3 regions of the Actinoplanes sp. CA-252034 genome follow, and region 2 is predicted to be linked to each of the others. Evidence: riboswitches for the same ligand, from Rfam matches in the RefSeq annotation. Region 2 holds a riboswitch; each other region holds the start of a gene.
The links. Region 2 has a riboswitch for ZMP and ZTP ahead of ACQPZW_RS42250 (bifunctional 5,10-methylenetetrahydrofolate dehydrogenase/5,10-methenyltetrahydrofolate cyclohydrolase). Riboswitches for the same ligand answer to the same signal wherever they lie in the genome.

Region 1: another riboswitch for ZMP and ZTP. It lies ahead of ACQPZW_RS25200 (metallophosphoesterase family protein); the one in region 2 lies ahead of ACQPZW_RS42250 (bifunctional 5,10-methylenetetrahydrofolate dehydrogenase/5,10-methenyltetrahydrofolate cyclohydrolase).
Region 3: another riboswitch for ZMP and ZTP. It lies ahead of ACQPZW_RS02310 (glycine hydroxymethyltransferase); the one in region 2 lies ahead of ACQPZW_RS42250 (bifunctional 5,10-methylenetetrahydrofolate dehydrogenase/5,10-methenyltetrahydrofolate cyclohydrolase).

Annotation. Positions count from the first base shown of each region.
Region 1 covers NZ_CP191846.1:5,478,358-5,480,610, reverse strand. The annotation lists gene ACQPZW_RS25200 (metallophosphoesterase family protein) at 169-1,035, opposite strand; ZMP/ZTP riboswitch at 1,059-1,134, opposite strand; gene ACQPZW_RS25195 (NUDIX domain-containing protein) at 1,235-1,759, opposite strand; gene ACQPZW_RS25190 (hypothetical protein) at 1,771-2,253, shown strand, end outside.
Region 2 covers NZ_CP191846.1:9,368,663-9,370,915, forward strand. The annotation lists gene dxs (1-deoxy-D-xylulose-5-phosphate synthase) at 1-881, opposite strand, end outside; ZMP/ZTP riboswitch at 1,054-1,136, shown strand; gene ACQPZW_RS42250 (bifunctional 5,10-methylenetetrahydrofolate dehydrogenase/5,10-methenyltetrahydrofolate cyclohydrolase) at 1,150-2,010, shown strand; gene ACQPZW_RS42255 (class I SAM-dependent RNA methyltransferase) at 2,036-2,253, opposite strand, start outside.
Region 3 covers NZ_CP191846.1:493,483-495,735, forward strand. The annotation lists rRNA gene rrf (5S ribosomal RNA) at 83-199, shown strand; gene ACQPZW_RS02305 (hypothetical protein) at 334-750, opposite strand; ZMP/ZTP riboswitch at 953-1,042, shown strand; gene ACQPZW_RS02310 (glycine hydroxymethyltransferase) at 1,063-2,253, shown strand, end outside.

The sequences.
Region 1 (2,253 bases), 3.9 Mb from region 2:
CCGGCCGCCATTCGGACGGCTGGGCGCGGAAGGACCCGCTGGAGACGGCGGCCGCCCCCGGTGCCGGAACCGGGCGCGACCACCGCCCCTACCGCCCCGGCGGCGACTTTGGCATGTCTACCGCCCCGGCGGGTGAGCTGAGCACACACCCGGACGCCGCGAGGGCCGCTACTCCTCGGCGGCCGTGTCCGCGCCGGACGTCGAGTCCACCAGATACACCTGCTCGCCGGCTCGGGGATCACGGGCCTGCAGGACGTGGAACATCGGCGAGAACGGGCCACCCAGGTCCACGACCGTCGCGCCCGCGCCGAGCACCCCACGTACCAGATGCGACGGCGCGGTCAGATCGATCCGGGTGACCACGCCCGGGGTCACCCACACCGGGATCCCGCTCAGGAACCCCGACACCTGGGAGTGGTAGTGACCGCACAGCACCGCCAGCACATCACTGCCGGCCAGCACCTCGGCGAGCCGTCCGGCGTCACGCAGGTTGACGTTCGCCATCGACGGCGACGTGCCGATCGCGATCGGCGGATGATGCAGCGCCACCACCGAACCGGCCGCCGCCGGCCGCGACAGCAGCCCATCCAGCCAGGTCAGCTGCTCGTCGCTGACGATCCCGTGCACCGAGCCGGGCACCAGACTGTCCAGCGTGATGATCCGCAGTCCGCCGACCTCGCTGACCGCCGCCCGGTCCGGTCCGCCCTCCCCGAGATCCACACCGTCCGGCCCGAGATGCGCGCTCCCGAACACCTTCGCGAACGGCTCCCGGGCATCGTGATTGCCGGTGGTGTAGACGTGCGGGACACCACGCTCCCGGGCGAACGCCCCCACCCGCTGCAGCACGGCCGCACAGCCCTCGGCCGACCCGTCGTCGGCGATGTCCCCGGTGACCAGGACGACGTCGATGTCCGGCACGAACCGCGCGTCGTACAGGATCCGGTCCAGCGCCCCGGCCGCGTCGACCCCGTCCTCGTCGTAGCCGGACCCGGTCAGATGCGGGTCGGACAGGTGCAGAACTCGATGGGTGGACACGGGCAGCTCCTCATCCGGTGATGGATGAGCACCCAGGCGGTCGATGCCCCGACGTCACTCCCCGGTGGTGACCCACCCGCGCCAGTCGTGTCGGGCCAGGCTATGGCGACCACGGCCGCCGGGGCAAGCCGTCATCCCCGGACCACCGTCCAAGGATCGCCGACGATGCGGGCGGTGTCGGCCCGCCGCTCTGCCTTGTTCACGCGCCGAGACGGTACAGGGTGAGGGCGGCCAGTGAGGGGGCGTCGACGATCGCTCCGGACCGGATCATGGTGGTGATCTCGTCGTCGGTGACCGCGCGGTGGATCATGTCCTGCTCCGTCGCCTCACGATCGGGTTCGCCCTCGGTGAGGCCGCCGGCCAGGTAGACGTCGAAGCCCTGCGTGCAGTAGCCGTACGCCTCGTAGAGATGACCGAGATGGATCATCGAGGAGGCGCGCAACCCGGTCTCCTCGGCGAGCTCCTGCCGGGCCAGATCGGTCTGATCACCGGACGCGCCGGCGCCCCAACCGCCCTGCGGGAACTCCCAGGCTCGCCGCCCGACCGGGTACCGGAACTGCTCCACCATCCAGAACCCGTCCCGCCAGCGGGGCAGGACCAGCGCGAAGTCGGGTTTCTCCACCACACCGTAGATGCCGGGAGTGCCGTCCGGGCGGCGGATCTCGTCCTCCCGTACCGTCATCCACGGGTTTTGATAGACGACGCGGCTGCTCACCTGCTCCATGGAAGGCTCCGATGCTGTTGACGGTCTCCGGGTCGAGCTGTTCCGGCAAGACGACCACGGTCCGTGCGTGCGGCCCGGTCGACGGCCTGGTGTGGCACGACTTCGACGAGATCGGCGTGCCGTCCGGCGCGGACGTCGTCTGGCGGCAGCGCAGCCTGGAGACGTGGATCCGGCGGGCGTTGCGCTACCAGGCCGACGGTCTGGACATGCTGCTCACCGGCCAATCGCCGCTCGGCGAGGTGGTGGCCGCTCCGTCGGCGGCGCAGCTGAACGGCATCGCGGCGTGCCTGGTCGACGTCGACGACGAGGTGCGACGGCAGCGCCTCACTCAGCGTGACCCGGGTAAGTGGGACGCCGGCGCTGTCGACGCGTTCATCGGCTGGGCGCGGTGGCAGCGGGCGCACGCCGCCGACCGGTGGCACCTCCCGGAGGCGATCACCGCCGGCGGCTGGGAGCGGATGCGCTGGGACCGCTGGACCGACCTGCCGGGCTGG
Region 2 (2,253 bases):
AGGCAGTCCGCCTCGTCCTGCTCGGCGGGGCGGTAACCGTAGCCCTTGCGGGTCACCGCGTGGACGATGACCGGCGCGTTGAAGCCCTTGGCCCGCCGCAGCGCCGACTCCATGGCCTGATGGTCGTGGCCGTCGACCGGCCCGATGTATTTCAGGCCCAGGTCCTCGAACATCGGCTGGGGGCTGACGGCGTCCTTGATGCCCTTCTTGACAGCGTGCAGCACCTCGAAGACCGGCTTGCCCACCACCGGCGTCTGGCCCAGCGCGTCCTTGACCAGGTCGAGCACCTTCTCGTAGCCCGGGTTGAGACGCAGCGTGGACAGGTGGTCGGCGAGACCGCCGATGGTCGGCGCGTAGGAGCGGCCGTTGTCGTTGACCACGATGACCAGACGGTTCCTCGTGGCGGCGATGTTGTTGAGCGCCTCCCAGCACATGCCACCGGTCAGCGCGCCGTCACCGACCACCGCGACCACGTGCCGGTCCTCGCCGCGCAGCGCGAACGCCTTGGCCAGACCGTCGGCGTAGGACAGCGCCGTGGAGGCGTGCGAGTTCTCGATCAGGTCGTGGTCGCTCTCGGCCCGGCTGGGGTAACCGGTGAGGCCGCCCCGCTGGCGCAGCAGGTCGAAGCCGTCCTGCCGGCCGGTCACGATCTTGTGGACATACGACTGGTGACCGGTGTCGAAGAGGATCTTGTCGCGTGGGGAGTCGAAGACCCGGTGCAGCGCCAGGGTCATCTCGACCACACCGAGGTTGGGCCCGAGGTGTCCCCCGGTCCGCGACACCTTGGCGACGAGGAAGTCTCGGATCTCGGCCGCGAGCAGGGGCAGCTGCTCCGCGGTCAGTCGCTTCAGATCACCCGGATTGGTGATGCTGGGCAGCAGGCCGGCCGGGGTCGAGGGGAGTCGCTCATGAGGTTGGAGTCTATCCCCGCCGGGCCAGGACGCGACTTGAGCGAACGGACCGTCACCATTCCTCCACACAATCGCGGCCTCCCCCGACCGGCGTACAGCCGCACCCCGGGTGGGCGATGGAGGGAGCCGTCCGGCATCCTGGGAGGCACGCAGCGACTGGCGGCACAGGGATGGTCGAACCATCGGGGAGCTCGTCACGAGGAGTCGACCGCCTGGGCTCCCGGCTGAGGAGTCACACATGTCCACTGCTCGTCTCCTGCCCGGTGCGCCCGTCGCCGAGGCCGTCCTCGACGACGTCAAGGCCCGGGTCGCCAAGCTCAAGGACCGCGGCATCCGGCCCAGCCTCGCCACCATCCTGGTCGGCGACGACGACGCCTCCGCGGGCTACATCCGGATCAAGCAGAAGCAGGCCGCCGAGCTGGGCTTCGAGTCCCCGCACGAGCACCTCGGCGGTGACGTCACCCAGGCCGACCTGCTGAAGGTCATCGCGAGCTACAACGACGACGAAGACGTGCACGGCGTCCTCATCCAGTACCCGATCCCGGCGCATCTCGACTACGACGCCGCGCTGCAGACCCTCGATCCCGACAAGGACGTCGACGGCATGCACCCGCTCAACATGGGCCGCCTCGCCGTCGGCCTGCCCGGTCCGCTGCCGTGCACCCCGGCCGGCATCGAGGCGCTGCTCGCCTTCCACGGCATCGAGGTCTCCGGCCGCGAGGTCGTCATCCTCGGCCGCGGCGCCACCCTCGGCCGCCCGCTCGCCATGCTGCTGGCCCAGAAACGGCCCACCGCCAACGCCGCGGTCACGGTCGTGCACACCGGCGTCAAGGACTGGCCACGGTACGCGCAGCGCGCCGACATCCTGATCGCCGCGGTCGGCGTCCCCGGCATCGTCAAGCCCGAACACGTCAAGCCGGGCGCGGTCGTGATCGGCGCCGGCGTCCGCTACGAGGGCCGCCGGCTGCTCCCCGACGTCGAGGAGACCTGTGCCGAGGTGGCCGGCGCCATCACCCCGCGGGTCGGCGGCGTGGGCCCGACGACGGTCGCGATGCTCTTCCGCAATGCGGTGGCGGCCGCCGAGAGAGCCAACCCCTGAGCGGGTACGCCGTCGTCGGGGCGGGTCAGGCCGGGACCAGGTGGGCGACGCACTCGATGTGCTGGGTCATCGGGAAGCAGTCGAAGGCTCGCAGCCTCTCGACCCGCCAGCCCAGCGAGACGAACGTCTTCAGGTCGCGGGCCAGGGCCGCCGGGTCACACGCCACGTAGGCGATCGCGCGCGGCCGGGCGGCGGCCAGCGCCCGGACCACCCGGGCGCCCGCCCCGGCCCGCGGCGGGTCGA
Region 3 (2,253 bases), 2.0 Mb from region 2:
CCACTGTGTGATTCACAGCAAACGAACAACCACCCTGAGGGAGAGATCCCGACGGTTGCTGGTTGGTTCTGCTGATTGCTGTTTCGGTGGTCATAGCGGAGGGGAAACGCCCGGTTACATTCCGAACCCGGTAGCTAAGCCCTTCAGCGCCGATGGTACTGCACTCGGGAGGGTGTGGGAGAGTAGGACGCCGCCGGACTCAACGTATGGAAAGGCCCACCCGGGTAACGGGTGGGCCTTTCTGCTTTCCCGGGGTTCGTCGGCTCGTGAAGTCGACCCGTGAAACGGCCGGCCCGCACCGTGATCGGTGCGGGCCGGCCGGAGTCGTGAGGATCAGCCGCCCTCGCCGCTCGAGCACTTGACGGTGACGGGAATCGACGTCGTGTAGTAGCTCGTCGAGACGAGGATCGTCGCCACACCGATGCGTCCACCCGCGGGGACCCCGATGTTGTGCAGATCGATGGTGCCCGCGCCGGCGCTGGTGGTCGTCACCTTGGCCGCCGTCTGCATGAAGCCGGTGCCCCACAGCGTGTACTGCGTCGAGGCGGTCCCCTTGGCGATGGTGACCCGGACGTGGGCGCCGAAGTCGTCGCAGTAGTTGCCGTTGTACTGCACGGCCGTGATGGTGCCGATCGGCGTGACGGCACTCTCGGCCTCAGCGGTCTGCGTCCAGCCGACGGTCACGGCCGAGGCCGCACCCAGGACGGCCAGACCGGTGGCGACGCGCTTCTTGACCGACCGATTCGGCACAGTCGTGTCCTGCGTAATGCGCTTGAACACTGATTTTCCCCGTTCTTGCTCTTACCGACGTCGATCTACGACGGCAGCCGACGATATCAACAAATGTCGCTTTGGCGGTGCCCCGGTGACTGGTGTGACGAAGTCTCCCGTCGATGTCCGGCCGTCGGGTCGGCTCACCCGCATGAGCAGGCTGCTCGGGGGCGGTATGCTTCCGGAGGGCCGTGACTGGCGCGTTCGGATGGCTGACCATCGGGGAGCGGCTCCGTCGAGATGACGTATGCCGTGCGCCTGGGCCTCTTCGCTTCGTGATAGGGAGGTCCCATGCCTGAGTTGAACGCCGAGTCCGTCGCTTTCCGATCCGCCCTCGATGTGGTGCGTTCGGTGGAGCCCCGCATCGCCGACGCGATCGCGCAGGAGCTCACCGACCAGCGTGAGTCGCTGAAGCTGATCGCGAGCGAGAACTATGCTTCCCCGGCGGTCCTGCTCGCCATGGGTAACTGGCTCTCCGACAAGTATGCGGAGGGCACGATCGGCCGGCGGTTCTACGCCGGCTGCCAGAACGTCGACATCGTCGAGTCGGTGGCGGTCGAGCACGCCAAGGCTCTGTTCGGGGCGCCTTACGCGTATGTCCAGCCGCACTCCGGCATCGACGCCAACCTCGTCGCCTACTGGGCCATCCTCGCCGACCGGGTCGAGGTGCCCTACCTGAAGAAGTTCGAGAAGCGGCAGATCAACGACCTGACCGATGCCGAGTGGGCCGAGTTGCGGCAGGCGTTCGGCAACCAGCGGCTGCTCGGCATGTCGCTGGACGCGGGTGGTCACCTGACCCACGGCTTCCGCCCGAACATCTCCGGCAAGATGTTCGACCAGCGCAGCTACGGGGTGGACCCGGCGACCGGTCAGATCGACTACGCGGCCCTGCGGGAGAGCGCCAAGGAGTTCAAGCCCGCTGTGATCGTGGGCGGCTACTCGGCGTACCCCCGGAAGGTGAACTTCGCGAAGATGCGCGAGATCGCCGACGAGGTGGGCGCGACCTTCATGGTCGACATGGCGCACTTCGCCGGTCTGGTCGCGGGTGGGGTGTTCACCGGCGACTTCAACCCGATCCCGCACGCGCACATCGTCACCACCACCACTCACAAGAGCCTGCGTGGCCCGCGTGGTGGTGCCGTCCTCTGCCAGCCGGAGCTCGCGTCGCAGGTCGACCGGGGCTGCCCGATGGTGCTCGGTGGTCCGCTGCCGCACGTGATGGCGGCCAAGGCGATCGCGTTCGCCGAGGCCCGCCGGCCGGAGTTCTCGACCTACGCCCAGCAGATCGTCACCAACAGCCAGGCGCTGGCCGAGGGTCTGCTGAAGCGGGGCGTGCAGCTCGTCTCCGGGGGCACCGACAACCACCTGGTGCTGCTCGACGTCCACCCGTTCGGCATCACCGGGCGGCAGGCCGAGCAGGCCCTGCTCGACAGCGGCATCGTGACGAACCGTAACGCGATCCCGAACGACCCGAACGGCGCC